DNA from 4 places in the Kitasatospora sp. NPDC089913 genome. Region 2 is predicted to be linked to each of the others. Evidence: riboswitches for the same ligand, from Rfam matches in the RefSeq annotation. Region 2 holds a riboswitch; each other region holds the start of a gene.

Region 1 (7,302 bases), on a different contig from region 2:
GGTGCAGTCGCGGCGCTCGATGCGGATGTTCACCGAGGTCGGCCGCCGGGTGCAGCCGCACTGCACCGGCGTCGGCAAGGCGCTGTTGGCGCAGCTGCCCGACGAGGAGGCGCGCGCCGTCCTCGGCCCCAACCCGCTGCCCGCGCACACCCCGCACACCGTCACCGACCCGCAGGAGCTGATGGCGCAGCTCGCCGAGGCGCGCGAGCGCGGCTACGTGGTCGACGACCAGGAGCAGGAGATCGGCGTGCGCTGCATCGCCCTGGCCGTCCCCGGCGCGCCGACCCCGACGGCGCTGTCCGTCTCCGGCCCGGAGGCCCGGATCAGGGCGCTGGAGGAGCAGGCCGGCGCGGCGTCGCTGGTGCCGGTGATGCACGGGATCGCGGCCCGGCTGGGCCAGGTGCTGGCTCCCTGACGAGCCCGGTGCCGACTCCCCGACGGTCCGTCGGCACGGCGACACGCCCGGACGTTCACCCGTTCGAGGGCCCCTTCGAGCCGTCCGGGAGCGGGTCGTCCGGCCCCGGCGGACCGGTCGGCGACGCTGGTCCGGACGCGGCCCGCGACGGCGCGGGCCGGCCGGACACGAAGGGCAGGGTGAGCGGCGATGACCCGCAGCGGTTCCGTTCGAAGGCTTCTCGGCAGGTCGTTGGCGACGGGGTGCACGGTGGCGGTGCTGGCCGCCGGACAGGCCGGGGCGGTCTGTCCGCCGGACGACAAGGCGCCCGCGCCCGGGGCGAGCGCCCCGGCGCCGGGGGCCGGTGACCCCGGCGCCGCGGAGCCGGGCGCCAACGCCGACCCGGCCGCGGCCAGGCACTCGGACTCCGACCTCTACGTCGTCCGGATCGACCCGGACCCGGCCGCGCCCGGCGGCACCACCACCCTGCACGCCTTCGTCGGCAACCTCGGCCCGGACCGGACCGCCTCGCCGTTCACCGTGGTGGTCACCCTGCCCGAGGGGGTCACGGCCGAGGGGCCGTTCTTCCCGGAGAACTGCTCCGAGTTCCAGAACGGCCACCGGGTGCGCTGCACCTTCCCGGCCGGACTGCCGAAGTTCCGCAGCGCGACGGCGCTGATCCCGCTCCGGCTGAAGCCCGACGTCCCGCTCGGCACGCTGAAGGGCGGCTACGTCGCGGTGCGCGGCGACGACGACCGGAACGAGGCGAACAACCGGCAGCCGTTCGAGATCGAGGTCGTCGAGACCACCGCTCCGAGGCCGATCGCCTGACCGTCGGCCCCGGAGCGGTGGCCGTTGTTACCGGTACACCCGGACGTAGTCCGCCGCGAAGGTGATCGGCGTGGTGCCCGAGGGCGCGGGGTGGTAGTTCCCCGCGCTCAGGGACAGGTTGAGGATCGGGTACGCCGTCCAGCCGGCGCCGACGCCCTTGCCGTCGGAGAACACCTTGGTGCCGTTGACGTACCAGTCGACCGAGGCGGCGCCGTAGTGGGTGCCGATGGTGACCCAGCCGTCCTTGGCGATCGCCTTGGCGTCGGTGTAGTACAGGTGGCCCGGGTTGATGTGGTTGGTCAGCTCCAGCAGGTTCGGGTTGTCGCTGTGGTACTCGAAGGAGTCGATCTCCCCGTGGGTGCCGCTGGTGCTGTTCCACGTCCACAGCGCCGGCCAGGCGCCGGTGCCGGCCGGGAGCTTGACCCGGGTCTCGATGTAGTCCCCGGTCTTCACCTTGAAGCCCTCGCTGGAGTACTCCGTGGTGAGCAGCCCGGTGTCCCAGGCCTGCTTGCCGTTCTCCAGCGTGTGGCTGCCCGGCCTGGCGGTGAAGGTGGCGACGCCGCCGGAGACGGCGACGTTGTTCTTGTTCAGCCAGTCGAGCTTGTTGTCGTTCGGGTTGTGGTCGCCGTAGTGGTAGGAGCTGCTCCGGTCGGCGGTCCAGCGGGAGCCGAGGGCGAGGCTGTCGAAGTCGTCGGACCAGGTCAGCTTCTTGCCCGCGACCGGGGCGCCCGTGCCGGGGGTGGTGGGCGTCGGGGTCGGGGTCGGGGTCGGCGTCGGGGTGGGGGTCGGGGTGGGGGTCGGCGTCGGGGTGGCGGCCGAGACGACGAGCTGGCGGGAGGGCAGGTTGTGCCAGGCACCGGTGCTGTCCTGCCAGAAGCCGAACTGGGTGTAGGTGCCGGCCGCCAGCGTCCGGGTACCGGTGGTGATCGACAGACCGGCGGGGCAGACCTGGACGTTGCTCCGGTTGCCGGGGAAGTCGAGGTTGCGCCCGGCCGCGTCGCGCACGCCGACGCCGACGGTCTTCGCGGTGAAGCAGGACGAGGAGTGCAGCGTGAGCGAGGCGGCCGTCGCCTTGCCGGCGACCATCGTGGCCGGGGCCAGCTTGTCCTGGGTGACGGTCGGCAGGGCGGCGGCCTGGGCGCCGGTCACGGCGGGGAGGCCGAGCAGTCCGGCACCGGTGACGGCGAGCGCCCCGGTGGCGGCGAGGGCCGCGGTGCGGCCCCGGCGGGAGGGACGGGCGTGGCGGGCGGCCGGACGTCGGGCGAGGAGGCCCGGGTTCCGGGCAGGCCGAGGGGGCTGCGGGGAGGCAGTGGGCATGGCAGTGGTCCTCTGCGACGCCTACGAGGTGAGCTGTCGGGTTCGGGCGCTGAGGTTGCCCGGCCGTCCGGAGAGCGGCTTCACCCCTAGCCTCGACGCACACGCACGATCCGCGCGCGGCCGGGCACTGACCTGGGTCCCCCGCTCCCGTCCGCTGTGGTGCTCGACTGCCGGCCGGCGGGTGGACGGGACTCGGCGTCCCGACGGCGGGGCTCCGCTGCGGCGGAAGCTCCTGCAGGCTAGGCAGGCCGTCCGCGCACGGACAACATTCCGGGGGTGGTTGTCGCGCAGCTCACACCGCAGCGCCGGGCCCCCGGACGGTGGTTCCGGGTGGCCGTGGTGGCGGGTCCGACGGGGAAAGTGCGCCACGGAGGCGGGGTGGTCGGATAGGTTGGAGATCCATCCGCGTCCGGAACCGTCCGGGGCGCAGCGAGCACCACGACAGCACGTCCAGAGACGAGGAGACCCGCCCCACCATGACCGCGTCCCTGCCCGCCTTCGCCGGCCGTACCTTCCTGTTCCGGGTCGACAACGGCGCGGCCTTCCGCAACGCCTACTCGGCCGACGGCAAGCGGCTGCGCTGGGAGGGCCTCGGCGAATCGGCGGGCCAGTGGGAGGACGTCTCCCTGCACGTCGCCGAGGTCGGCCCGCAGGTCTACTTCGTCAGCTGGACCGAGGTGAGCGGCATCACCGTGAGCCACGTGATGGATCTGGCCCGGATGACGGTCCGCGCGTTCTGGACGTACGAGGGCGAGGGCGGCCGGGTCGGCGAGCTGCACACCGGCACCCTGGAGCAGGTGGTCTGAGCGCCTGCGCCCGCGCGGACACCCGGCCGTGCCGGTCGGGCCGACGGCCCCGCCGCCGCGCCGGTCAGGCCGACGGGCTCGCGGCCGGGACGGTCAGGCGCTGGGAGATCCACTCCAGTGAGGACGGGAGCAGCTTGCTCCAGGTCTCGAAGTTGTGGCCGCCGGTCTCCAGCATGCTGTAGGAGACCTTCATCGGGCTGCGGGTGGCGGCCACGAACGCCTCGGTCTCGCGCCGGTAGTTGCCGTCGCCCTCCCGGGTGCCGGCCAGCAGCACGGAGATCGCGGGCTGCGGCAGGTTCTTGAGACGCCACATCAGGTCGGCCTCGTTGCGGCGCTGTTCGCTGCCGTTGTAGAGGTCGCCGGTGCTCGGGTCGTCGGCCGCCTGGTAGTAGCCGGAGAGCGAGACGGCGGTCGGGTAGACGTCGGGGTGGCGCATCGCCAGCTTGAGCGCGCAGTAGCCGCCGGTGGAGTTGCCCATGAACGCCCAGGCCCTCGGATCGGCGGAGACCCGGTAGGTGGCCTGGATCGCCGAGGGCACGTCCTTGGCGAAGTAGGCGTCGGTCTGCGCGCCGTTGGGGACGTCCTCGCACTCGGTGTCCTGCGGCAGCGCGGGCGAGGGGCGCACCAGCACCAGCACGGTCGGCTGCATCCGCCCCTCCTGCAGCAGCTTCAGCGCCGCGCCCGGGTAGTTGAGGCGGGTGACGAGGTTCTTGGCGATGCCGGGGAAGCCGGTGCTGACCACCAGGACCGGGAACTGCTTCTGCTCGTACTCGGGCTGGAAGTACTGCGGCGGCAGGTAGACGTAGCCCTCGGTGGAGAGCCGGGTGGTGGCGCCGTCGATGCGGACCTCGCGGATCTCGCCGGACTTGTCGCGGTCGCGGCCGAGCGCCCCGCCGCCCTGCACCTCGGCGTGGCCGATGGTCTCGACGCGCAGCCGGCCGGAGGCGTCCACCTTGTTGTGGATGACGACCGGCCCGCTGTCCCCGGTGCCCAGCAGGTCGTCCCAGCTGCTGTAGAACGCGAAGTAGTTGTTGGCGACCAGGCCGAGCGCGGCGAGCACCGCCAGCTGGGTGGCGAGCAGGGCGCCGATCCGGCCGAGCACGGCCTTCCAGCTCTTCTTCGACAGTCTCGGCCACAGCCAGACCGTCCCGACCATCGCCGCGACGGCGACCAGAACGGTCAGTGCCAGCACCTTGTGGCTCGTCAGACCCATGTCGTGTTCGCTCCCACGCCTCGTACTCCCCCGCCCCCGGGGGAAGGACACCCGGGAGGGCCGCCCCGGTTCCCCCGTCCGCAGCGGGGCACCGTCGCCGAGGCGCGGCCACCCAGCCTAGCCGCTCGGCAGCCGCCGCCACCCCCGCCGACCAGCGGTGACGCCATCGGCCTTGAGGAGGAGAAGCAGGCCGCGGGGGTGTGCTTCCGGCCCCTGCCGCGACCGCCGCGACGGGGGGTGACGGAGGCCACCTCAGTTGACGCGGGTCCACAGGTCGAGGCCCGCGGTGAGTTCGCGCATGCAGCGGGCACCGAGCTCGCGCGGCGAACCGGGGCCGGTGGCCGGGGCGCCGGAGCGCGCCCACTGCTCCAGTGCGACCCGGATCGCGGCGGTGGCGGCGGCTGCGGCGAGCCGGATCTCCAGCACGTCGGTACCGGGCGGGCAGCGGTCGGCGATCGCGGCCCGCAGCCGCTCCTCGGAGTCGGCGTGCACCCGCTGCCAGACCGTGGCCAGCCGGGGGTCGCGCAGCAGGTCGCGGGTCCAGCGCAGCGCCTCGACGGCGGGCGCGTCGGACGGGCTCAGGGACTCCGCCGCCGAACGCTCCAGCGCCTCGCGGACCGGCAGGTCGGAGGCGCTCTCCGTGAACAGCCGCACCCAGCGTTCGCCGCCGGCCGCGAGCAGCGGGGCGACGGCGTCCTCCTTCTCCGAGAAGTAGCGGTAGAAGGTGCGCAGCGAGATGCCGGAGGCGGTGGCGATCTCCTCGGCGGTGGTCGCCTCGGCCCCGCGGGCGGCGAACAGCTCGGCCGCGGCCTGGGCGATCTCCAGCCGGGTGCTCTCGCGGCGGCGCTGGTTCAGGGTCGGACGTCCGGTCACGGGCACAGCGTACGCGGACGAAGGGATCGGTGACATCCCACGTCGATTCGGCATGTCGAGACTTTTTGGCACGACATGCCATTTAGGCGTACCGTGTCGGCGAGGTCGAGAGACCACGAACGGAACGGAGAACCACCATGGAGCGCTTCGACGGACGGAACGTCCTGATCACCGGCGGCGGCTCGGGCATCGGCCGGGCCACCGTGCACCGGATCCTCGCCGAGGGCGGCCGGGTCGTCGCCGTCGACGTCGACGAGGACGGCCTGAAGTCCACCCTGGACCGCGCCACTGCCGACGGCACGGCCGACCGCCTCAGCACGGCGGTGCTGGACGTGTCGGACGAGGCCGCCGTACGGACCGTCGTGGCCGGGGCGGTCGCCGCGCTCGGCGGCCTGGACGTGCTGGTCAACGCGGCCGGCATCCTGCGCTCCGCCCACACCCACGAGACCGGTCTGGACCTCTGGAACAGGATCGTGGCGGTCAACCTGACCGGCACCTTCCTGATGACCCGGGAGGCGCTGCCCGCGCTGCTCGCGGGCGGCAAGGGCGTGGTGGTGAACTTCAGCTCCACCTCCGCCGCCTTCGCCCACCCCTACATGGCCGCCTACGCCGCGACCAAGGGCGGCATCCAGTCGTTCACCCACGCGATCGCCGCCGAGTACGCGAAGCAGGGGCTGCGCGCGGTGTGCGTCGCGCCGGGCAGCATCGACAGCGGCATGACCAACAACCCGGGCCTGCCGGCGGACGCGGACCTCGGCCTGCTCGCCAAGCTCTCGCCCGCGCTCGGGCAGGGCTTCGCCGGGCCGGAGACCGTCGCCGGTGTGATCGCCATGCTCGCCTCGGACGACGGCGCGTTCGTCACCGGGACCGAGCTGCGGATCGACGGCGGCACCCACATGTGACGCCGTCGGGCTCCGGGCGTTCGCGGTGGGGTGGCAGGGGTCAGCCCCGCCACCCCGCCGCGAACGCCCGGGCCGGGTTGGCGGTGAGGATGCCGTGCGGGACCTCGGGGCCGAACGCCCGGGCCAGCCGGGGCGCCAGGGCGGTGAGCAGGTGCGTCGGCCCGGGGGAGGAACGGGCGGTACGGGTGGTGGTGTCGCCGCCGAGCAGCACCTGGTCGCCGTACCCGGCCTCGACCAGGGCCGCCACCGTGTCGAACAGGTGGTGGTCGGTCGCGTGGTTGGCCCGCGAGGGGCCGTCCAGGGCCACGAAGGCGCCACGGGCGGCCAGTTCGCGGTGCAGCCGGAGGTCCGGGAACCGGTTGAGGTGTCCGAGGACCACCCGCTCGGGTGGCACACCGTGGCGTTCGCAGAGCAGATCGAGCACCTCGGCTGCGGCGGTGCCGAGTTCGTGGTGCACCGCGATCGGCGCGCCGGTGGCGTGGTGCGCCTCGGCGGCCGCCGCCATCACCCGCCGGGAGTGCGGGCCGAGGCCGTGGTAGTCGCCCGCCACCTTGACCAGTCCGGCGCGGACACCCTCGGGAGCACCCCGCAGCCCGGTGGTCAGCTCGGCGATGAAGAAGTCCGCCAGCCCCTCGTACCGCCGCTCGAGTTCCGCCGGGTCGTAGTGCACCGCCTGGTGCAGCCCGGTGGCCGCGACCAGGTGGACCCCGGTCGCCCGGGACAGCCCGGGCAGTGCGTCGGCCCGCCGCCCCATCCCGGCCGGCGTCCACTGGACGAACGCCCGGCCGCCGGCGGCCGCGAAGCCCCGCAGCACCTCCTCGGCGGCGGCGGGATCGTCCAGTTCCTCCCCCGGCAGCCTGGGGCTGCGCAGGAAGAGGTGGTCGTGGGCGTCGCAGACGCCGAGTTCGGCCGGATCGAGGTCGCCGAGGACGGTGCGGACCCGGACGCCGGGCGCGTTCACTCCGC
Region 2 (7,302 bases):
GGCGAACAGCTCGGTGTCCAGCTCGGTCAGCAGCCGGCTGGTCCGGGCGAGCGTGGCGGCCGGGTCGTGCCCGTCGGTCGCGTAGGCCCGCAGTCCGCTGCGCAACTGCCCCATCACCGCCGTGGCCTCGGCGTTGTGCCCCTGGACGTCCCCGATCACCAGCCCGATCCGGCCGTCCGGGAGCCGCAGCAGGTCGTACCAGTCGCCGCCGATCTGCATGCCCTCGGTGCTCGGCAGGTAGCGGGCGGCGCTGGCGATCCCGGGCAGCCGGGGCAGGGTGCGCGGCAGCATCGCCCGCTGCAGTTCGGTCGCCCGGTGGTGGTGGGTGTCGTAGAGCCGGGCCCGCTCCAGGGACTGGGCCAGGATGCCCGCGAACGAGGAGTAGAGGGTGCGGTCCTCGCGCCCGAACGCGCGCTCGGTGGCGAAGGTGATCAGACAGGAGCCGACCTGCCGGCCGGAGGCGATCAGCGGCAGCACCGCCCACGCGGCCGGGGCGAGCGGGCTGCCGGTCCCGCCGCCCGTCCCGTCGCCCTCGCCGCGGCCGGTCCCGCCGGCGGGACCGGCCGTCCGGTCGGCCCCGCGTCCGCGTCCGCGCCGGGCCGGCTCGCTGAACAGCGGGGCCGACCGGGCCAGGGCGCGCTGCATCACGCCCTCCGACAGGTCGGCCAGCCGGGTCAGCTCGGTACGCCGCTCGCCCCCGTAGACGGTGTGCGAGACGGGCAGCAGCCGCCCCTCGTCGACCAGGTCCAGCACGATGCCGGCCGCCCCGAAGGCGGGCCGGCAGATGTCGGTGACGGCCGTGGTGACGTCCCGGACGGTGACCGCCCGGGACAGTGCCCGGGTGAGAGCCAGCAGCAGTGCCGACCGGGCCCCGGCGGCGGAGGTGCCCTCGGTGGTGCCGGCGGGCTCCTGCCCGGGGCCGGACGGGGAGCCCGGGCCGGACGGCGCCGGGGACCGCCCGCCGGGCGCCCCGTCCCCGGGCGGGCGTTCGCCGGGGGTCCGGCCGTGGTCGAGATCGGCGATCAGGCCGGCGATCCGCACCGGGCGGCGGTGCACGTCCAGCATCACCTCGCCGGTCTCCTCGATCCGGATCACCCCGCCGCCCCGGCGCGGCACCCGGTAGCGGATCCGGTACGGGCCGCCGGTGGCGAGGGCCTCGGCCATGGCGGCCTGGACGTCCGGGAGGTCCTCGGGGTGGACCACGAGGTCCAGGGAGGGGGCGGGGGAGGTGCCGCCGCGCTCCGGCGCCGGCCGGCCGACCAGCCGCAGCGCCTGGGCGTCCCAGTGGGTCTCGCCGGTGACCAGATCCCGTTCGAAGGCCCCGTGCCCGGAGGCCCGGACGGCGAGCGAGAGCATCGAGTGGGCGGTCGCGGCGGCCGGATCGGCGGCGCCCGCGCACGGGCCGGGGCGCACCCCGTGCGCCGCACCCCGGTCCGGGCGCCCTCCGCGTCCCGGCTGCCCTTCGGGTTCCGGGTGCCCTCCGCCTCCCGGCTGCTCGCCGTGCCCCGGGTGCCCTCCGGTCCCGCCCGTTCCGCCGAGCGCCCCGGTGCCCGCCCTGGCGTGCTCCAGCAGGTGGCCGAGCCGGTGCCCGCAGGCGTCCGCGAGGGTCTCCAGCACGTCCAGGTCGCGCCGGGGGACCGTCCCCCGGTGGGCGAGGGCCAGGGCGAGGACGCCCAGCGGCCGGCCGTCGACGATCATCGGCAGGGTGGCGACGGCGACCATCCCGGTGCCCATCCCGGCGTTCCGGTTCGGATAGTCGGCGCTGGTGCGTTCGGGGCTCAGCAGATAGGGACGGCGCAGCCGCAGCGCCATCGCGGCGGGCAGGTCCCCGGCCGGGTCGACCACGCTGTAGCGCTCGTGGGCCCAGTCGGGCAGGCCGTGGGAGGCCGTGAGCCGGAGCATTCCGGTGGAGTCCAGCAGGTAGAGCGCCGAGCCCTCACCGGTGATCCAGCTCGGGCCCTCGGCGAGCACGGTGCCGAGCAGTTCGGCGGCGTCCGCGCAGCCCAGCAATAAGCGGACGCAGCGCATGGCACTGCGCGCGGTGGGGCTGCTGCGCGGGTCCACGGGGATGGCCGGCCTCTCCGGTGCCTTATGGGGCAGTTAATTCTTAATACCTTATTTCTTAATCGGGTGAGGGGAGAGTCGAACGGTGTGCCCCGGGAGCCCGGGGCGCCCGGTGTGCGTGGGGCCCCGCCGGGTCCGGTACCCTTCTCCGTACGACGTGCCGCCCTGGGGGCGGTGGGTCGTAACGGCGCGGGGCTATAGCTCAGACGGTTAGAGCGCTTCCCTGATAAGGAAGAGGCCACAGGTTCAAGTCCTGTTAGCCCCACACCAGTCCGAAGGGCCCGGAGCAGTGCGCTCCGGGCCCTTCGGCGTTCCCGCCCGGACGGCCCCCGGCGCCCACCCCCCGGGACCCCGCCGTCCTCGCCGTCCCCACCGCCCTGTCGCTCCGTGCCCGCTCCGTGCCCGCTCCGGACCCGTCCGGGCTCAGCGGGGCCAGCCGCGCAGTCCGGCGGTCAGTACGGTGATCATCCGCTCCTGGGTCTCCCCGAGGTCCTCGGCGAGCTGGAAGGCGCCGGCCGTCGACAGCGCCGCGAAGCCGTGGGCCAGCGAGCGGAACGTGCGGGCCGCGTGGATCGCCTCGGAACCCTCCAGCCCGTACCCGCGGAGCACCGCGACGATCACCCCGACCAGCCGGGCGGCTGCGTTCGACAGGTCCTCGTCCGGCCGCGGGGCCTGCGGCAGCGCGGCGTACCGGTGCGGGCGCTCGGTGGCGTAGGCGTGGTAGGCCCGCAGGACGGCGGCGACCGCCTCGTCCCCGCTCCGGCCGAGCGCCGCCCCGGCGAGCCGGTCGGCCAGTTCCTCGGTGACCCGGACGGCGACCAGCCGGCGCAGTTCGGCCAGTCCGCCGCTGACGTGCTTGTAGAGCGAGGGGGTGGCGACCTTGGCGCGGGCGGCGACGGCGGCCAGGGTGAGGGCCTCGGGACCCTGCTCGTCGATGAGGGCGAGGGCGTGGTCGACGACCTGCTCGGGGGTGAGTCCGACTCGGGGCATCGGGGGTCTCCTGGTGGGCGCGGCGGGCGTGGTGGGCGTGGTGGATCGGTGGAGGGGGCGGCGCTGGACGGCGGCGGCCGGGCGGAGGGCGCGTGCGGTCCCAGGCGATCGGGCGATCGAGCGATCGAGCGGTCAGGCGAGCTCGGCGAGGAAGCCCAGCAGGGCGTCGGCGGTGGCCTCCGGGTGGTCGGCCATCGGGTAGTGCCCGGCGCCCTCGACCATCACCTTGCGTGCCCCGAGCGCGGCGGCCTGCCGGTCGGCGACCAGCTCCGGGTCGCCGAAGTCGGGGTCCTCGGAACCCATCACCACCAGCGCCGGGCAGCGCACGGCCGAGGTCCAGCCGAGGGGCGAGGAGTCGCCGTGCACATAGCCCCGGGTGGCGGCCCGCCGGCCCGGGGTGCGCAGCGCGGAGACCAGCCCGGCCACGTACTCCTCGTGGTCGGCGGGCTTGGGGCCGGGGAAGGCGGCCCTGCGCAGGTAGAGCCCCCAGAACGCGGGCGAGCGCACCAGCAGCGCGCCCATCGCCCGGACCACCGTCCGCTGCAGGGCGGTGGGCGGCACGTTCTCGACGAAGGCGTCGATCAGGACGATCCCGGCGACCCGCTCCGGGGCGTCCCCGGCGGCTCCGACCACGCTGGCGCCGGTGTAGGAGTTGCCCGCCAGGACGGCCCGGTCGATGCCCAGGTGGTCCAGCAGGGCGAGCACGTCGCCGGCGATCGCGGCGGGGGAGTAGTCGTCCCAGTGGATCGAGGAGTCACCGAAGCCGCGCAGGTCCATGGTGATCACCCGGCGGCCGGCGGCGGTCAGCAGCGGGCGCAGGTGCCGGTACGCGGCCCGGCTGTCGAGCATCCCGGGGAGCAGGACGACGGGGGTGCCGTCGCCGCGCCCGGTGTCGTCGAAGGCGATCCGGCCACCGGGGAGGTCGAGGTAGCGGGTGGCGGGGGCGATGGTGCCGTTCATGGGAGCCTCCTCGGGCGGTCGTCGGCGAGTGCCGATAGCCATAAAGCTAAGGCTAATAGCCTTAGCCGTCAAGCCCTCCCGAGCGGCGGTCCGCGCCCGGGCCGGTCAGACTCCCTCCACCTTGAACGGGTCGTGCTCGGTCAGCAGCTTGTCCAGCCGGGCCTGGTCGACCCTGGTGACGAGATCGGTGGTCTCCTGCCGGTCCCGGACCACCTTGGCCAGGGTGAACGCCGAGGTGACCGTCCAGAGCAGGCCGACGGCGAGGAAGGCCCTGGTCCACGGCTCGACCGGCAGGTAGGCGATCCCGGCGCCGAGGGCGGTGCCGGAGAGGGCGAAGGACAGGACGGCCTGGATGTAGTAGGCGGCCGTGGTGCGTGACTGCATCGGTGCGCTCATGGCGCCCAGAATGGCCGCGCGGCTCCGGCCGCACATGAGTAGTCGTACTCAGATGGGAGCCCGTTCGTTGACGTCCTCTCACGTTCGGTAGTGTCAGGTGTCATCAAACGTCACAAATCGCCCATCGGACCGCGCAGCGTCCGATCCGTGTCCGGTCGTCATCAACGGATGGCTTGGAATCGGGGGGCTCTCGGATTAACGTTTGATAACGCAGCGCGGACCGCAACGCCGTACCCAGACGGCACCGTGCGCCGTCGCCTAATCCCGCCGGCCGGCCTCCGGGCAGGCCATGGGAGCCGGGGAACCATGTTCCTTGGGGTGAATCGGCAGGGTCGGGGCATCGCCCGGACCCAGCCGTAGGAGACCTTCCTGCTCCGAACCCGTCAGCTAACCCGGTAGGCGCGAAGGAAGGAAAGGAGCGCGCCTCCGTGGCGTCGACGCACACCCAGGCACACCCGTCCGGGTCCTCCACCGGCACCCAGCTGCTCGACCACCCCGGCCCGTTCGCCGGCCACGGTCCCTTCGGCGGCCCCGCCGACGAGAGCGCCCCGCCGGCCGCCGACACCAGCCGGCACCGGATGCCCCGTCAGACCCGCGGCACCGCGCCGCTGCTCGGCGTCACCGCCGTCGCCGCCACCCTGGGCGCGACCGGCTTCGCCTCCGCCACCCCGGCCGCCGCGCCCGCCGTGGAGACCCCCGACGAGACCCCGGTCGCGCTGTCCGCCGACCCCGGCCTCGCGCTCGCCGCCCGGATCCAGCAGCAGGCCGACAGCCAGCGCACCGCCGCCGAGGAGACCGCCAGGGTCCAGGCCGCCCAGGAGGCCGAGGCCAAGCGCGCCGCCCAGGTCGCCCAGCAGGAGCAGGCCCGGCGCACCGCCGAGGAGGCCGAGAAGGCCAAGCTCGCCGCCATCAAGCTGCCGGTCCGCGACTACCGGCTCTCCGCCCACTACGGCCAGAGCGCGCGCTACTGGGCGCACCTGCACACCGGCCTCGACTTCGCCGCCGACCAGGGCGAACCCGTCTACGCGGTCGGCCAGGGCACCATCACCTCGGCCGGCTGGGCCGGCGCCTACGGCTACCGGATCGTCGAGACCCTGCCCGACGGCACCGAGATCTGGTACTGCCACCTCTCCTCGATCATCAAGGGCTCCGGCAAGGTCCTCCCCGGCCAGCAGATCGGCAAGGTCGGCGCCACCGGCAACGTCACCGGCGCCCACCTGCACGTCGAGGTCCGCCCCGGCGGCGGAGCCCCGGTCGACCCGGAGACCTGGTTCGAGCAGCGCGGCGTCACCCCCTGACGCCGTCTTCCTGACCCGGCTCCCCCGAGCACGACGAGGGGCCCCGGCCGCACGGCGGCTCCAGGGGCCCCTCGCCGTGTTCCGCGCCTACTCCGGCGCCCGCTCGTCGCCGTCCGTGTCCGCGTCCGGGGCCGCGTACCCGTCGCCGTCCGTGTCCGCGTACCCGTCCGCCGGTTCGTCGCCGTCCGTCTCCGTGAACCCGTCGCCGTCCGCCCGCTCCTCCGCCCAGGCCGCGTCCAGCCCGGCCAGATAGGCGTCGATCTCCGCTGGCCCCGGCTCCGGCGCCAGCTCCGGGAACTCCGCCACCAGCAGCTCCGGCAGCCCCGGCACCGTCCAGGTCCCGGCCAGCTCCAGCGCCGCCAGCGCCGCGGCCTCCTCGAACGCCCCGAAGTCCCCGGCCAGCTCCTCCGGCATCGGCCGGCCCAGCGCCGTCAGCTCGGCCAGGTTCCGGTAGCTGCGCCGCATCAGCCCCTGCTCCAGCAGCCGCCGCGCGCCGTCCGTGGCCATCCCGACCGCCAGCGTCCGGCCGCCGGCCTCCCAGCCCCCGTCGTCCACCGGGTCCAGCACGCCGTCCGCCTCCAGCGCCGCGAACGACGCCAGCCGCTCCTCCTCCGGCAGCCCCCGGAACCCCTCCAGCCAGGCCCGCACCGCCTCCCCGTCGGCGGTGTCCACCCCGGCCGCGCGCAGCAGCAGCGTGTACAGCCGGGGCCAGGTCACCAGGTCGGCCCGGCGCAGCAGTCCGGCCGCCACCTCGCCCTGCCACTCGGCCTCCGCGTGCAGCCGCTCCTGCCGCTTGGCGTTCAGCCGCTTCGCCGCCCGCCGGTGGTCGATCAGCAGCCGCACCGCCGCGCCGTACGCCAGCGGGTCCTGCCCCGGCTCCGGCTGGACGTACAGGTACAGGCGCTCGTACAACAGGTGCTCCACCGCGGCGGAGGTGAGTTCGGGCCAGCCGTCGTGCATCCTGCCCTCGCCCAGCTCCAGCAGCGCCAGCACCGCCCGCAGCGGGCTCTCGGCGACCGGCTCGCGGCCCTCCGCCTCCGCCCAGGCGAGCAGCTCGGCGGCCTTGGTGCGCGGGGCGAGCCGCAGGTCTTCGTCTTCCATAACCACGAACCGTAACCGCTGGTCGCGGGTAGGGTCGGGAGCCATGGTCCCCGTTCGACTCACCGGTGCCCGGCTTGCCGTGCGCGAGTTCCACCACACCCCCGAGGACGTGGCCGCGCTGCACGCCGTGTTCGGCGACCCGGAGGCCACCCGCTACCTCCCGTTCGCCCCGCGCGACCTCGAGACCTGTGCCGACCAGGTCGCCCAGTTCGTCGAGGAGGCCGAGAAGGAGCACCGGGAGGTCTACCGGCTCGCCGTCACCCGCCTTTCCGACGCCGACGACCCGGCCCGCGCCGTCCCGATCGGCAACGCCGCGCTCGGTCTCGTCCCGTTCGGCGCCGCCACCATCGGCTACGCGCTGCGCCGCGACGTCTGGGGTTCCGGCTACGCGGGCGAGCTGGTCGCCCTGCTGCGCGACTTCGCCTTCGGCCCGCTCGGCGTGCACCGGCTGGAGGCCCGGGTGGACGTCGACAACGCCGCCTCGATCCGGGTG
Region 3 (7,302 bases), on a different contig from region 2:
TGAGGGTTGCACATGCTGGCAGCACGGTTCTAGCATCGGCGCCGGACGAAGGTCAACGACAGCCGCCCGCCGCACGCGGGTCAGCCAGGCTCGCCGCAGCACCCCCACCCCGGCAGGCCGCAGTACTCCGAGGAGCCCAGCAGATGCCACGCCAGGACGCCGCCGCGAGCGAGGCCACCCCGTCGCCCGGCGATCCGACGGCCGAACCGCCCCGCACACCGGCCGCCCCGACGCCGGAGCCGGAGCCGGCACCGCCCCGGGCACCGGCACCCACCGCACCCCCGGCGCCCACCACTTCCCCGACACCCCCACCGCCCCCCGTGCCCCCCACACCCCTGGCCGTCTGCGTGGGCGAATCGATGGCCGTGCTCCTCCCCGACCGCGCGGGCCCGCTGGAGTCCGTGGAGAACTTCCGGCTCGCCGTCGGCGGCGCCGAGTCCAACGTCGCCGGTGCCCTGGCCGCCCTGGGCGTGCCGAGCGCCTGGATCAGCCGGGTCGGCGACGACGGCTTCGGCCGCCGCCTCCTCGGCGAACTGACCGCCCGCGGGGTGGACGTCTCCGCCGTCGCCGTCGACCCGCACCGCCCGACCGGCGTCTACCTCAAGGAGGTCGGCGGAACCACCGGCGACCGCCACGACCTGGGCCCGGGGCGGAGCCGGTTGCACTACCACCGGCGCGGCTCGGCGGCGGCCGCCCTCTCCCCCGCACTGCTGGACGACCCGGCCGCCGCCCGCCTGCTGGCCGGGGCCCGGCTGCTCCACCTGTCCGGCATCACCGCCGCGCTCTCCGACGACTGCCTCGCGCTGCTCCGCACGCTGCTGGCGGAGCGCCGCTCCGACCGACTGGTCAGCTTCGACCTCAACTGGCGTCCGGCGCTCTGGCGCGACCGCGACCTCTCGGTGCTGCCGCCCCTGCTGGACGCGGCCGACCTGCTCCTGCTCGGCGCGGACGAGGCCGAGGCCGCCTTCGGCACCGGGGACCCGCACGCGCTGCGCCGCCTCTTCCCGTCGCCGGCCACCGTCGTGGTCAAGGACGAGGCCCGGCTGGTCACCGCGATCGGGCGCGACGGCACCACCGTCGCCGAACCGGCCCTGACGGTCGAGGTGGTCGAGGCGACCGGAGCGGGCGACGCCTTCGCGGCCGGCTACCTGGCCGGCACCGTTCGTGGACTCGACCAGCGGCGCCGCCTGCGGCTGGGCCATCTGAGCGCCGCCTGCGCGCTGACGACCCACGGGGACCAGGCCGAACTGCCGCCCGCCCCGGTGGTCGGCGCCCTGCTCGACGCCTCACCCGAGGCCTGGGCGGCCACCCGGGTGTCGGCGGATGGCATCGTGTCCCCTGTGCTCCCCGGAGCGCTCACCAGCACGTACGCCGCCCCCGACGACCCGCCGCCCCTCCCGCCGACCGCCTCCCGCACCACCGCTTCCCGCACCACCGCGTCCGCCTCCCCCACCGACCGCTCCGCGCCCGTCGTACCGGGGGGCGGTGCCCCCGACCCTCGACCGGCCGCCACCCCGGCCCTTGGAGCGCCATGAGCCAGACCGTCACCCGCGCCCTGCGCATCCTCGCCGAACTCGGCGAGGGCGAGCGCTCCCTCGACCAGTTGGCCGAGGTGCTCGGTGTGCACAAGACGACCGTGCTCCGACTGCTGCAGAGCCTCGAGGAGGAACGGTTCGTCTACCGCGACGCCGGATACCGCTACCACCTGGGCGCCGGCCTGTTCGCGCTCTCGGGGCTCGCCCTGGAACAGCGCGGGGTCCGCCGGATCGCCGCACCGTACCTCGCCGAACTCAACGCCGGCACCGGCCAGACCGTGCACCTGGCCGCGTACGAGGGTGGCGAGGTGGTCTACATCGACAAGTACGACTCCCGGCACCCGGTGCGGATGTACTCGCGGATCGGCCTCCGGGCCGCGCTGCACAGCGCCGCGGTGTCCAAGGTGCTGCTCGCCGACCTGCCCGCGCCCGAACGGCGGCGGGTGGTGGCCGGCATCGACTTCACCCCGCACACCGCGCGCACCCTCACCACGCCCGAGGCGCTGCTGGCCGAGCTGGAGAAGGTCGCTGCCCAGGGCTGGGCGCAGGACCACGCCGAGCACGAGTCGTTCATCAACTGCGTGGCCGCGCCGATCCGCGACGCCAGCGGCCGAGTGGTCGCCGCCGCCTCGATCTCCGTCCCGGACGTCGTGCTCCCCTACGAGCAGGTGCTGGAGCTGCTGCCCCAACTGCTCGCCACCGCACGGGCGATCTCCGCCGACTGCGGCCAGCCCCCGCGCCACTGACCACCCCGTACCTGCCGCACCCCGCACCCCGCCGCACCCCCGACCACCCCGCACCCCGCACCCCGCACCCCGCACCACCAAGCCCGAAGGCCCGAAAGCCCCGAAGCACGCACCACAGCACCACAGCACCACCCACCCCACCGAGGAAGCGAGCACGCATGAGCGTCCAGAACGACAAGACCGAGATCCGTACCGACGGCGCCCCCGCCCCGGCCTGGATGTTCTCCCAGGGCGTCCGCAAGGGCCCGATCCTCCAGGTGTCCGGCCAGGGCCCGCAGGACCCCGCCACCGGCGAGTACCTCCACCACGGCGACGTGAAGGCACAGACCCGCCGCACCCTGGAGAACGTCAAGGCGATCGTCGAGGCGGGCGGCGCGACCGTCGAGGACGTGGTGATGTTCCGCGTGTACCTCACCAAGCGCGCCGACTTCCCGCTGATGAACGAGGTCTACGCCGAGTTCATCGAGGAGAACATCCCGCCGGGCGGCGTGAAGCCCTGCCGGACCACGATCTTCTGCGAGCTCCCGCAGGAGCCGATGCTGGTCGAGATCGACGCCCAGGCGGTCGTCGCCTGACCCGCGCGCACCGCCCGCACCGCAAGGGCCCCGGCCCCGGCACACAAGCCGGGTCGGGGCCCTTCGCGCATGGCCGGTTCCGCCCCACCCCGACGACACCTTGCCCTCTCCCCCTCCAATGATTAGGTTAGGCTCACCTAACTACAAGGTCAGCTCGTCCGCCGGAGGTCCCGATCCCATGAGTCCGCACCCGCAGCACGATGCCGAGATTCCCGAGCCCACCGCCGCCGAACGCATCGGCAGCCTGCTGACCGCCACCTCCTCGGTGGTCATCCGCGCCGGCGGCGAGCAGCACGAACTCTCCACCCCCGTCTCGGTGCACGGCTCCCGGCTGCGGCTGCGCGCGCCGCTCGACTCCCCGGTGACCTCCGCCGCCGCCCGCGAGCAGGACGGCCTCGCCGTCGTGCTCGACCTCACCGACATCGCCCCGGTGGCCGTGCGCGACCGGGTGCGCGGGCGGCTCACCCTGGCCGGCCGGCTCCACCTCGCCCACCTCGCCGACGACGGCCTCAGCGTGCACCTGCGCCTGGACGTCGCGCACGCCGTGCTCTCGACCCCGTACGGCACCACCGCGATCACCGGCGCCGACCTCGCGGCGGCCGCCCCCGACCCGCTGGCCCGCTACGAGGCCGGACTGCTCACCCACCTGGCCGACGACCACCCCGACGCGCTCGCCGTGCTCACCCGGCTGCTCGACCCGGCGCTGCTCGCCGACCGCCCCGAGGTCCGCCCGCTCGCGCTCGACCGGTACGGCCTGGTGCTCCGCCTGGACCACCCGCACGGCCACCGTGACGTCCGCCTGGTCTTCATCGAACCGGCCCGCGACGCGGACGAGTTCGGCCACCGGGTGCACCAACTGCTGTCCGCCGCCGAGCAGGAGCCGGCCACCCACCGGTCCTGAACCCGGCGGATGCACGAACCAGCCCGCCCGCCAGCGAAACTGACCCCATATCGGTTATCACCGCCCCGCTCCTCCCCACCCTCGAACCCCGCCACAACGACGGCCGGCCCGGCCCACGAGAGAGTTCTCGTGAGCCGGGCCGGCCGGCAGGACGGGCGTGTCCCGCGCCCGTCAATCCACTCGGGTGCGGCGTCCACCCGGTCCAGCGGTCACCCGACATGACCATTCCGGGAGGTCGTTTCGCCCCGCACCCGGCGGTGGCAGATGATCCGACCGAAGGTCAGATCGCGACGCCGTGCGCCCGCAGGTAGGCGATCGGGTCGATGTCCGAGCCGTACTCCGAACCGGTGCGGATCTCGAAGTGCAGGTGCGGGCCGGTCACGTTGCCGGTCGCACCGGAGAGGCCGATCTGCTGGCCGGCGGTGACGGTCTGACCGATCGAGACGCCGATCGAGGACAGGTGCGCGTACTCGGCGTACTTGCCGTCGGCGAGCTTGATCTCGACCTCGTTGCCGTAGGCGCCGCCGTTGCCGGCCTTCACCACGGTGCCGGCCGCGACGGCGCGCAGCGGGGTGCCGGTGGCAGCGACGAAGTCGGCGCCGGTGTGGTGGCCGGAGGCCCACATCGAGCCGGCCACACCGTAGGCGGTGCCGAGCTTCGGGTTGGCCAGCGGGGCGAAGAAGCCGGAGGTGGCGGCGGCCGGGGCCGGAGCGGCCGGCTTCGCGACCGGGGCGACGACGGCCTGAACGGCCGGCTTGGCGGCGGGCTTGGCGGCCGGAGCGGCCGGCTTCTCGGCCGGAGCGGTCGGCTTGGCCGGCTTCGCCGAGTCCTGCGAGGCCTGCGCCTTGGCGGCGGGGGCGGCCGGCTTGGCGGCCTCGGCCGGAGCGGCCGGCTTGGCGGCCTCGGCGGCCTTGGCGCCGAGCGCGAGCTGCTGACCCGGGAAGATGAGGTTCGGGTTGGCACCGATGACCGAGCGGTTGTGCTCGAACAGCGCCTTCCAGCCACCCTCGACGTTCTTCGCGTCGGCGATCTTCGACAGGGTGTCCCCACCGACGACCTTGTAGTCGGCCGGAGCGGCCTCGGCGGCGGGAGCGGCCGGGGCAGCCGGGGCGTTCTCGGCAGCGGCCGGGGCGGCGTCGACGCTGGCGGCGCCGGTCCAGGTGCTGCTCTGGTGCGTGTGCCCGGCGGCCGGGGCCTCGTGGGCCTGGGCGGTGACGGTGGTCACCAGCGGGAGGGCGAACGCGGCGCCGGTGACGGCGGTGGCGATGCCGATGCGGACGGCGCGGGGCATGGCGATACGACGAGCCTGTGCGGGCATGGAAGCTGTCCTCTCCGACGCCTGCGAGGTGAGCTGTCGGGTTCGGGCTGGAGTTGCCCGGCCGCAGAGAAATGCGGCTTCACCCCAAGCCGGACCGTCAATTCGGGTCCGGCGACTTACCTGTGGGTCCCCCGCTCCTGCCGTACAGAGTTCGTTGCGAACCACCGGGCAGCGGCAGGACTAGGCGTTCCACCCGGTGGCCACCCGGGCTGACGCCGGGCGGTCGCTGAACTAAAACCCATCCGTTCGGGTGAAGCAATGTCGATCTCCGGAACCCGGGACCAAAGTCCGGAACACCGTGACGCTCCGCATGAAAGGCATGCACAGTAAGCGCACAATCCATTCACCGAGTGCACGTGATCCGCCACCCTGCGCCGATGTCGTCATCAGTGCGCACACGATCACTCACGGAACGGACATCTCCGACACACCCCCGGTGACCCTTGTCACGTCGGCCCCACGAGCCCCACCATGGGCCGTGACCACCACCGATGCCGGCACCCTGCGGTTGGGCACCGCACAGGGACGCTGGGTACTTCTGGCGACCGTGCTCGGCTCCAGCATGGCGATGCTCGACGGAACCGTCGTGAACGTCGCACTGCCCCGGATCGGCACCGATCTCGACGCCCGGCTCGACGCCCTGCAATGGACGCTGAACGCCTATCTGCTCACCCTGGCGGGCCTGATCCTGCTCGGTGGCGCGCTCGGCGACCGGTACGGGCGGCGCCGGATCTTCCTGCTGGGCGTCGTCTGGTTCGCCGTCGCCTCGGCCGCCTGCGCCGCCGCGCCGACCATCGAGGTGCTGATCGCGGCCCGTGCCGTGCAGGGCATCGGCGGGGCGCTGCTCACCCCCGGCTCGCTGGCGATGCTCCAGGCGGTGTTCCGTCCGGACGACCGCTCGGCGGCGGTCGGCCTCTGGTCCGGCCTCGGCGGGGTGTCGGCGGCGGTGGGCCCGTTCCTCGGCGGCTGGCTGGTGGACGGCCCGGGCTGGCGCTGGATCTTCCTGCTGAACCTGCCGCTGGCCGCGACGGTGATCGCGGTCGCGGCCCGGCACGTCCCGGAGAGCCGGGACGAGAGCTCGACCGGGCGCTTCGACGTGCTCGGCGCGGTCCTGGCCGCCCTCGCGCTCGGCTCGATCACCTATGCGCTGACCGCCGCCGGGAGCGGTCTCTCCGCCACCGTCTGGGTCACCGGCACGGCCGGGCTCCTGCTCGGCGCCGCCTTCGTCCTGGTCGAGCGCCGCACCCCGGAGCCGATGCTGCCGCTGGGACTGTTCTCCTCACGGCTGTTCACCGCCGTCAACCTGGTCACCCTCGCCGTGTACGCGGCGTTCAGCGGAGTCTTCTTCCTGCTGGTCGTGCAGCTGCAGATCGTCTCCGGCTTCTCCCCGCTGGTCTCCGGACTCGCCCTGGTGCCGATCACCGTGATCATGCTGGCGCTCTCCGCCCGGGCGGGGCGGCTGGGCAAGCGGATCGGCCCGCGGCTGCCGCTCACCGTCGGCCCGCTGCTGTGCGCGGCGGGCGTGCTGCTGATGCTGCGGATCGGGCCCGACGCCTCCTACTGGACGGACGTACTGCCCGCCGTCGCGGTGATGGGGAGCGGGATGGTGCTGCTGGTGGCACCGCTGACCGCGACCGTGCTGGCGGCGGTCGAGGTGCGGCACGCGGGCATCGCGAGCGGGGTCAACAACGCCGCGGCCCGGGCGGCCGGTCTGCTGGCGGTCGCCGCGCTGCCCTCGCTCGCGGGTCTGAGCGGCGACGCCTACCAGGTGCCCTCGGCGGTCGACTCCGCCTTCCGCACCGCGATGCTGATCTGCGCCGGGCTGCTCGTGGCGGGCGGACTCACGGCTCTGGCCACCGTCCACGGCAACGTCCTGGCCCCGGAGGACCACCACCCGGTGGCCGAACCGGACTGCCGCTACGCCTGCGGCACCAACGCCCCGCCGCTCGACCCCGGCCACTCGGCCCCGGAACAGGGCTGAGCCCCGTCGGCGGAAGCCCGGACCCCCGAACAGGGCTGGACCCCGCCGGCGGAAGCCCGGACCCCCGAACACGCCGAGGGCCCCGCCGCCCGAACGGCGACGGGGCCCGGTGACCGGGGTGGACAACCGTCAGAGGATGTCGCCCGGCGCGTACTTGGCGGCCTCCGGGTACGCGGCCGCGACGGCCTCGACCTGGCGGACGACCTCGGCGACCTGGGCACCGGCCGCACCGGTGAAGGACAGCCG
Region 4 (7,302 bases), on a different contig from region 2:
CGGTCCGCGCCGGGGGCGGCCGCGCCGACGGCCCGGTAGAGCGCCACCAGGCGCTGCGGGCCGTACCGGCGGGCGATCAGGTCGCAGGCCAGCCAGGACTGCTCGTAGGCCTGTGCCAGGCCTTCCCCGCCGGCCGTGAGCGCGGCGTCCGCGGGCAGCGCGGCGGGCAGCCGTCCGGCCGTGACGTCCCGGGCCAGCTCCGGCGCGATCTGCCGGGCCGAGCGCCCGGAGTCGCGGTAGCCGGTCCAGTCGGCGACCCCCTCGGACAGCCAGAGCGGGGTCCAGGCCCGGGTGTCGGCCCGGGTCGCCACGTGCACCGCCTCGTGGGTCACCACCACCTGCCGGCCGAAGTCGCTCAGCCGCGCGAACACCCCGGGGTTGACCAGCACCCGGTCGGCCGGGGCGTGCAGGGGCGCGCCGGGCGCCGAGACGGTGACCGCGGCGAGGTCCGACCAGCCGGGCCGGTCGTCCGCCAGCAGCCGCGCGAACTGCTCCCCCGTGGCGGGCAGTTCGAGCAGCAGCCGACCCGCCCAGGCGCTGCCCCAGAGCGCCTCGACGGCGGACACCGCCCGGTCGCCGACGGCGGCCGCCGCCGCGCGCGCGGCCTGCCCCGCGCCGTCCGCGCCGTCCACGTCGTCCACCCCGAGCACCAGGCAGCGCGCCCCGGCGGCGGCCCCGACCGGGCCGAGGTCCCACAGCGGCGGCGGCCCCCCGGCGGCCTCCTCGCGTTCGATCCGCCGGCCGGCGGCGGTGCGCAGCAGCGTCAGCCGGCGCGGGTGCACCACCGGCCGCTCGTCGTACCCGGTCACCGTGACGGTCAGTTCGGCGGTGGCGGTGGACCGCCCGGCCCGGTCCACCGGGCCGAGCAGCAGGTTCCGGTAGTCGGCGCGCAGCGGCAGCGGGGGCGGCCCCTCGCCCAGCGTCCGGGCCCGCCCGGCGAGCAGCGCCGAGACCTCGGCGTACTCGTCCGAGGCCGCCGCGGCGGGCCGCGCGGGGACGGCGCCGGGCAGCGACAGCTGGGCGAGGCCGCCGGCCGCGAGCAGCAGGGCGGTGCGCCGGGACGGGCCTCGGCCGCCGGCACGGTCCGGGCGGCTCAGAGCCGGATCACCCCCGAGACCGGCATGGCGTTGACGCTCTCGTAGCGCACCCGGGCACCCGGGTAGGGGGCGTGCACGATCACCCCGCCGCCGGCGTACATCCCGACGTGGTGCATGTCCCGGTAGAAGATCACCAGGTCTCCCGGCCGTGCTTCGGAGATGCCGACCCGCCGGCCGGCGTACGCCTGGGCCTGCGAGGTGCGCGGCAGGGTCACTCCCGCCTGCCGCCAGCTGTAGTACATCAGACCGGAGCAGTCGAACGCCTTGGGCCCGGTGGATCCGTAGACGTAGGGCGAGCCGATCATCCGCACCGCGGCGGCCAGCGCGGCGCCGCCGCGTTCGGAGGCGGGCGGGGTGGTGCCGAGGTCGAGCCGGTCGGTGCCGCGGGTGGCGCGCTGCTCGGCCTCGCGGGCGTCCTGGGCGGCGAGCCGGGCGCGTTCGGTGGCGCCGAGGCTGTTGAGCAGCCGCTGCGCCCTGGCGAGCCGCTGCTGGATCTGCTGCTTGCCGTCGGCCAGCGCCTTGCGGGTCTGTTCCAGCTCGGCGAGCTTCGCCGAGGCCTCGGCCCGGCGCTGGTCGAGCACCCGCTGACGGCCCAGCACCTCGTGCAGGGTCTCGTTCTGCCGCTCGGCGGCCTGGTCGAGGGTGCGGGCCCGGGAGAGGTAGCCCTCCGGGTCGGTGGAGAGCATCAGCTGGACGGTCTGCGCCATGCCGCCGCCCCGGTACTCCGCGCCGGCCACGGTGGCGAGGTCGCCGCGCAGCTGGTTGAGCTCGTCCTGGGAGACGGCGATCTGCTGCTGGAGCGTGCCGGTCTCGTGCTGGAGCCGCTGCTGGGCCTCCTGGGCGGCGTTGAAGCGCTCCGAGGCCTGCTCGGCCTCGTCGTAGAGCTGCTCGACCTGGGCCTTGACGTCCTTGCGGTTCGCCGGGGCGTCGGGCGCGCCGGGAGCCGCCTGCGCGGTGCCGCCGGTCGCCACGCCCAGCGCGGTGGTGGCCGCCGCGGTGAGCACCAGCGCCCGGGCGAGCGTGTGAGCACCTGACAGCGGGGAACGGCGGTGCGCGGTCATTCGACGTCGGCTCCGATCCTGGGCCCGGACCCGCCGCCGCACCGGACCGGTCGGCTGTCGAAGCGGGCATCCGGTGGCAGACGTTAGCGAGTCAGGGCAACCGTTTCCAAACCCCTCCGAACCCGAATATTCGGTCACCGATCGGACATCAGACCGGTTCGCCCACCGGGCCTTCCGGCGACCGGGCGACGACCGGGGGCAAAGCCGCAGGCCCGGCCTCCCCTCGGGGAGACCGGGCCTGCCGGGATTCTGCCGACCCGGGGGTCAGAGGCGCACGATGGTGTTGACCGGCATGTTGGACGCCGACTCGTAGCGGACCGACGCGCCCGGCTTCGGGGCGTGGATGACCTGGCCGCCGCCGACGTAGATGCCGACGTGGTGGCGGTCGCCGTAGAAGATCACCAGATCGCCGGGCTGGGCCTGGGAGATGTCCGAGCCGATCCGGGTCCCGGCGTTGGCCTGCTCCTGCGAGGTGCGCGGCAGCGACACACCCGCCTGGGCGTACGCCCAGCCGGTGAGGCCGGAGCAGTCGAAGGAGTTCGGGCCGGTGGCGCCGTAGACGTACGGGGCGCCGAGCTTGCTCTCGGCGGCGGCGATCGCGGCGGCGGCGCGCGAGCCGTTGGCGGCCGGCGCGGCCGGCTTGGCGGGCGCCGAGGCGGCGGGAGCCGGGGAGCTCAGGTCGCTGCGGCTGGTGTCGCGGGTGGCGCGCTCGGCGTCCGCCTTGGCCTTGGCGACCTTGGCGGCCTCGGCCTTGGCGGCGTCCGCCTTGGCCTTGGCCTCGGCGGCGGCCTTCTCCTCGGCCGCGCGCAGGGCCTGGCGCTCCTGCTCGGTGAGCGTGTTGAGCAGCTGCTGGGCCTTCGCCAGCTTGCCCTGGACCTCGTCCTTGGAGGTCTTCAGCTGCTGGGTGGTGGACTCCAGCTCACCGAGCTTGGTCTGGGTCTCGGTGCGGTCCTGGTCGAGCCTGCGCTGCTGCTCCTGGAGCTCCTTCAGCGCGCCGGACTGGGTGGAGCCGGCCTGGTTGAGGGCGTCGGCCTGGCTGAGGAAGTTGTCCGGGCTGGCGGACAGCATCAGCTGGACGGTCTGCGATATGCCGCCGGTGCGGTACTGCTCGCCGGCGATCTCGGAGAGGCCGCCCTGGGCCTCCGTCACCACGGCCTGCTGGCGGGCCACCTTGTCCTGCAGCTCGGCGACCTGCTTCTGCAGCTCCTGCTGCTTGGCCTGGGCGCCGTTGTACTTCTCGGTCGCGACCTCGGCCTGCTCGTTGAGCTGGTCGACCTGCTCCTTGACCTGGTCCTTGGTCGGCGCGGGGTCGGCGTGGGCGCCGGACTGCGCGGAGAGGGCGACGGCAGCGGCGGCGAGACCGGTCATGATCGAGACCCGGGTGCGGCCGGCGGGCTTGGGACGACGATGGGACGCCACGAAGGCGGACTCCTTCTTCCTCATCCGCCTACCGGGTGAGCTGACGGGTTCGGGCGGAAGCGTGCCCTACGACGCCTCACCGTCCGCGCGAGCGGCCGACCTGGCGCCGATTCACCCCGGAGGAACGTGGTTCCCCGGCTCCGCTCCACAGCGGACCCCCGACTGCTGGGTCTGGTTCGGGCGGGCACCTGCGGCCCCGCCCGGCTGCTTCGCGAACTCGGCGGCGAACCCCACCGCCACCCAGGCTGGGTGATCGACTGTGCGAGGTTCGAAGCACGACCCTAGTAACAGATCCGTGATCCGTTCAAATCCTTGTCAGAAAAAAGCCAGAAGAATACCCAAGTTCCTTTGTGAATATGACCGAGTGTGATCACATCCCCACATCAGGCTGATCATTTCCACCTGGACGGCCTAATGCCCGACCCAAACCCCAACGCCACCCCCGGTCGGGGGTGGCGCTGATCACAGGGGCCGGAAACCGCCCCCGGGGGTGTCGTGGCGGAGCGTCAGACCCGGCGGATCGCGTTGATCGGCATGGCGTCGGCCTTCATCACCTTCACCACGTCACCGGTGTGCGGCGCGTGCACCACCATGCCGTTGCCGATGTACATACCGACGTGGCTGCGGTCGGCGCGGTAGATGATCAGGTCGCCCGGCTGCGCCTCGGCGAGGGACGGCACCCGGCTGCCGTAGTTGGCCTGCGCCTGCGAGGTGCGCGGCAGCGAGACGCCGGCCTTGGCGTAGGACCAGACCATCAGGCCGGAGCAGTCGAAGGTGTTCGGGCCGACGTCGCCCCAGCCGTACGGGGAACCCTGCTTGCTCATCGCGTTGGCGACGGCCGACCCCGCCATGCCACTGGCCTGGGGCAGGCTGGCCGGGTCGGTGCGCTCGCTGCCGCGCGAGGCGCGGTCGGACTGCTGCTGCGCCGCCTTGACGGCCGCGCGGTCGGCGGCGCTGAGCGAGTTCAGCAGCTCCTGCGCCTCGCGGAGCTTCTTGCCGACCTCGGTCTTGGACTGGTTCAGGTCCTTGGTGGTGCTGTCCAGCGAGGCCAGCACGGCGGCGGCCTCGGCCTTCTGCTGGTCGAGCCGGCGCTGCTGGTCCTGCAGCCCCTTGAGCGCCTCGGCCTGGCTGGAGCTGGCCTGCTGCACGCTGGAGGCCTTGTCCAGGTACCCGGACGGGTCGGAGGACAGCATCAGCTGGACGGACGGGTCGATGCCGCCGGTGCGGTACTGCTCGCCCGCCACCGCGGCCAGCCCCGACTGAAGCTGGGTCATCTGCTCCTGGCCGCGCGCGACCTGGTCCTGGAGCTGGTCCGCCTGCTTGCGCAGCTGGTCGGCCCGCTCCTTGGCGCCGTTGTACCGCTCGGTGGCCTGCTCGGCCTCCTCGTTCAGCTGGTCGATCTGCGCCTTGACGTCGTCCTTCTTCGGCGACGGGCTCGGCGCTGCGTGGGCGGCGACCTGGGCGGAGAGAGCGACCGCGGTCGCAGCGGCCGCGGTGAGCACGGAGACCCGCGCGCGGCTCGGCTGCTTGGGACGGCGGTGGGAGGCCAAGAGGACCGGCTCCTTCTTCCAATGGCCTCACCCGTTGGGGTGAGAATCCGGAAAATAGGTTTGACGCCAGACCCTAGTGAAGATCCACGTTTCGCGCCACTCCCACGATTGCGTGAACCTGCCGCCCGCACCCGGACTTCACGAAACCCGCACAAGACCGCAATCCCGGCGCTGACCAGCCGTCATTGCCGTCGGCCCGCGCCGCGCGGGACCTACGGACGGGCCAGCCGGTTCAGCAGCAGCACCGAGGCGACGGGGCGCGCGCCGGCCTTCCGCACGCCGTCCGCGACCTCCTTGTCCGCCGACACCACCACCACCGGGCGGCCCTGCGGCTCCGCCCGGACCAGCCGGCGGATCAGCTCGTCCGCCGTCTCGCCGGTCCGGCTGAACCGCACCCGCACCCCGCGCGGCGGCGCCATGATCACCGGCACGTCGAGGTCCTGGCCGTCGAACACGCAGGTGACCTCCGCCTGGGTGCGCTGCGCCAGCATCGCCAGTCCGCCCAGCAGCCGGATCCGCTGCTGCTCCAGCGGCAGCGTCGGATAGCCCGTCTTGGTGACGTTGTAGCCGTCCACCACCAGATGGACCTGCGGGATCGCCAGCAGCTGGTCCAGCAGCGCCGGGTCGTCCTCGGCCAGCCCGCGCCGCGCCACGTCGTGCGGCGAGGCCGAACCCGGCACCACCGCCTCCACCAGGTCCGCCGGGCGGATCTGGGAGACCGGCAGCGCCAGCTCCCGCTGGAGGCCCTGGGCCGACTGGAGCACGGTGTCCAGCAGCAGCCGCAGCCGCATGTCCTCGACGCCGCGCCCCTCCCGGGCAGAGCGCCGGCCCTGCTCGGCGGAGTTCTCCAGCTCCGTGACCCGGTGCCGCAGCCGCCGCGCCTCGGTCTCCGCCGCGCCGCGCTCGGCCGCCGCCTGCGTCCTGACCGCCTCCAGCTCGGCGGCGACCTTCCGGGTCTCCGCCTGGGCCCGCCGGGTGTCGCTCTCCAGCGAACGCAGCCGCCGGCGCAGCGACTCGGCCTCCTTGCGGACGTCCTCCGACTCGGCCCGCTGCCGCTCCAGGTCGGACCGCGCCGCGGCCCGCAGCTCGGCCAGCTCCGCCTGCAGCTTCTCGACCAGCCGGGTCGCCTCGGCGACCGCGCCCTCGGTGCCGGCCCGCTCGGCCTCGTCGCCGGCCTCCGCGACCAGCCGGCTCCACCCGGCGGAGCGCACCAGGTAGGCGGCCGCCGCCACGTCCATCGGGTCGGCGGCGCCCGGCACGGTGCCCGCCTCCAGGGCCCGGACCAGGTCCGGCTGACCCAGCCGCAGCCGCTCCGCTATCCGCACCCGGAAGGCCGGCTCCGCCTCCAGCGCCGCGGCCAGCGCGGTCGCCGCGTACTTGGCCCGGCGGGCGGGGGTGAACTTGGCGTACTGGCGCAGCGACTGGGGCAGTTCGCCGAGCGGCAGACCGCCGAGCGCGTCGGAGGCCAGACCGACCACCCGCCGGCGCACCCCCTCCGGGAGCGGCCGGTCCAGCGTCTCGGCGACCGGCCCCGACACCTCCGGCCCGTCCGGTCCCGCCGACGGGTCCGGGCCGCCCGCTCCGCCGTCCGCTGCCGCCGGCTCCTCACCGGCGCCGGACTCCTCGCCCGCGGGCGCCTCCGCCGGGGCCCCGGCGCCGGAGGGGGCGGCCACTGCCGCGTCCGGCGCCTGCGCGTCCACAGCGGGCTGCCGCCCCTGCGGCCCGGCGGGCTCCTTCGCTGCGTCCACCACGTCCTCGGCTCCGATCCTGGTCCAGCGGGGTACGGCCGCAGGCCGCCACCCCCGTCACACTCCGCGCGTTCTCTCTGTATTGTCCCGTGCGGCGGGCGGCCACGCCGCTCACCGCCCACCGCACGGACCGGGCGGTCAGCCCTGCCCGGGAGCGCCGTCCGCGCCGTCCGCGCCGGGACGGGCCACCAGCTCGACCTGGTCCACGGCGTTGCACCAGCGGCAGCGCACCGACTCCACGGTCTCGCTGAGCACCTGGGTCTCCTCGACCTTGGACTCGCCGGCCAGGTCGAAGTGCAGGAACTCGGTCACCCGGGCGGTCCGGGTCACGTCGAAGCGGGTCAGGTTTCCGCAGAGCGTGCAGCGCCAGCGCGTCTCGGCGGTCAGAGCGGGGACGGTCATCGGGGGTCCTCTCGGGTGGTCCCGG

What was found. Region 2 has a riboswitch for cyclic di-AMP ahead of ACIPYS_RS33750 (M23 family metallopeptidase). Riboswitches for the same ligand answer to the same signal wherever they lie in the genome.
Region 1: it holds a riboswitch for cyclic di-AMP, as region 2 does, so the genes downstream of both, ACIPYS_RS30065 (family 16 glycosylhydrolase) here and ACIPYS_RS33750 (M23 family metallopeptidase) in region 2, are expected to answer to the same signal.
Region 3: it holds a riboswitch for cyclic di-AMP, as region 2 does, so the genes downstream of both, ACIPYS_RS17005 (peptidoglycan DD-metalloendopeptidase family protein) here and ACIPYS_RS33750 (M23 family metallopeptidase) in region 2, are expected to answer to the same signal.
Region 4: it holds a riboswitch for cyclic di-AMP, as region 2 does, so the genes downstream of both, ACIPYS_RS02065 (NlpC/P60 family protein) here and ACIPYS_RS33750 (M23 family metallopeptidase) in region 2, are expected to answer to the same signal.

The regions. Positions count from the first base shown of each region.
Region 1 is NZ_JBIVGI010000024.1:128,253-135,554, reverse strand. Features, by position in the region: gene ACIPYS_RS30075 (IclR family transcriptional regulator) at 1-415, shown strand, start outside; gene ACIPYS_RS30070 (hypothetical protein) at 605-1,225, shown strand; gene ACIPYS_RS30065 (family 16 glycosylhydrolase) at 1,253-2,542, opposite strand; cyclic di-AMP (ydaO/yuaA leader) riboswitch at 2,546-2,714, opposite strand; gene ACIPYS_RS30060 (phenolic acid decarboxylase) at 3,019-3,348, shown strand; gene ACIPYS_RS30055 (esterase family protein) at 3,413-4,561, opposite strand; gene ACIPYS_RS30050 (TetR family transcriptional regulator) at 4,814-5,434, opposite strand; gene ACIPYS_RS30045 (SDR family NAD(P)-dependent oxidoreductase) at 5,572-6,336, shown strand; gene ACIPYS_RS30040 (phosphotriesterase) at 6,377-7,297, opposite strand; gene ACIPYS_RS30035 (carboxymuconolactone decarboxylase family protein) at 7,294-7,302, opposite strand, start outside.
Region 2 is NZ_JBIVGI010000031.1:79,908-87,209, forward strand. Features, by position in the region: gene ACIPYS_RS33725 (SpoIIE family protein phosphatase) at 1-2,064, opposite strand, end outside; tRNA gene ACIPYS_RS33730 (tRNA-Ile) at 2,256-2,329, shown strand; gene ACIPYS_RS33735 (TetR/AcrR family transcriptional regulator) at 2,488-3,054, opposite strand; gene ACIPYS_RS33740 (alpha/beta fold hydrolase) at 3,187-4,014, opposite strand; gene ACIPYS_RS33745 (YiaA/YiaB family inner membrane protein) at 4,120-4,410, opposite strand; cyclic di-AMP (ydaO/yuaA leader) riboswitch at 4,656-4,826, shown strand; gene ACIPYS_RS33750 (M23 family metallopeptidase) at 4,839-5,708, shown strand; gene ACIPYS_RS33755 (hypothetical protein) at 5,796-6,809, opposite strand; gene ACIPYS_RS33760 (GNAT family N-acetyltransferase) at 6,853-7,302, shown strand, end outside.
Region 3 is NZ_JBIVGI010000009.1:211,467-218,768, forward strand. Features, by position in the region: gene ACIPYS_RS16985 (sugar kinase) at 321-1,535, shown strand; gene ACIPYS_RS16990 (IclR family transcriptional regulator) at 1,532-2,281, shown strand; gene ACIPYS_RS16995 (RidA family protein) at 2,440-2,856, shown strand; gene ACIPYS_RS17000 (DUF2470 domain-containing protein) at 3,035-3,757, shown strand; gene ACIPYS_RS17005 (peptidoglycan DD-metalloendopeptidase family protein) at 4,038-5,075, opposite strand; cyclic di-AMP (ydaO/yuaA leader) riboswitch at 5,079-5,242, opposite strand; gene ACIPYS_RS17010 (MFS transporter) at 5,554-7,056, shown strand; gene purB (adenylosuccinate lyase) at 7,186-7,302, opposite strand, start outside.
Region 4 is NZ_JBIVGI010000001.1:456,526-463,827, reverse strand. Features, by position in the region: gene ACIPYS_RS02075 (hypothetical protein) at 1-857, opposite strand, end outside; gene ACIPYS_RS02070 (C40 family peptidase) at 1,094-2,158, opposite strand; gene ACIPYS_RS02065 (NlpC/P60 family protein) at 2,423-3,577, opposite strand; cyclic di-AMP (ydaO/yuaA leader) riboswitch at 3,588-3,740, opposite strand; gene ACIPYS_RS02060 (C40 family peptidase) at 4,084-5,127, opposite strand; gene ACIPYS_RS02055 (NYN domain-containing protein) at 5,340-6,878, opposite strand; gene ACIPYS_RS02050 (hypothetical protein) at 7,014-7,277, opposite strand.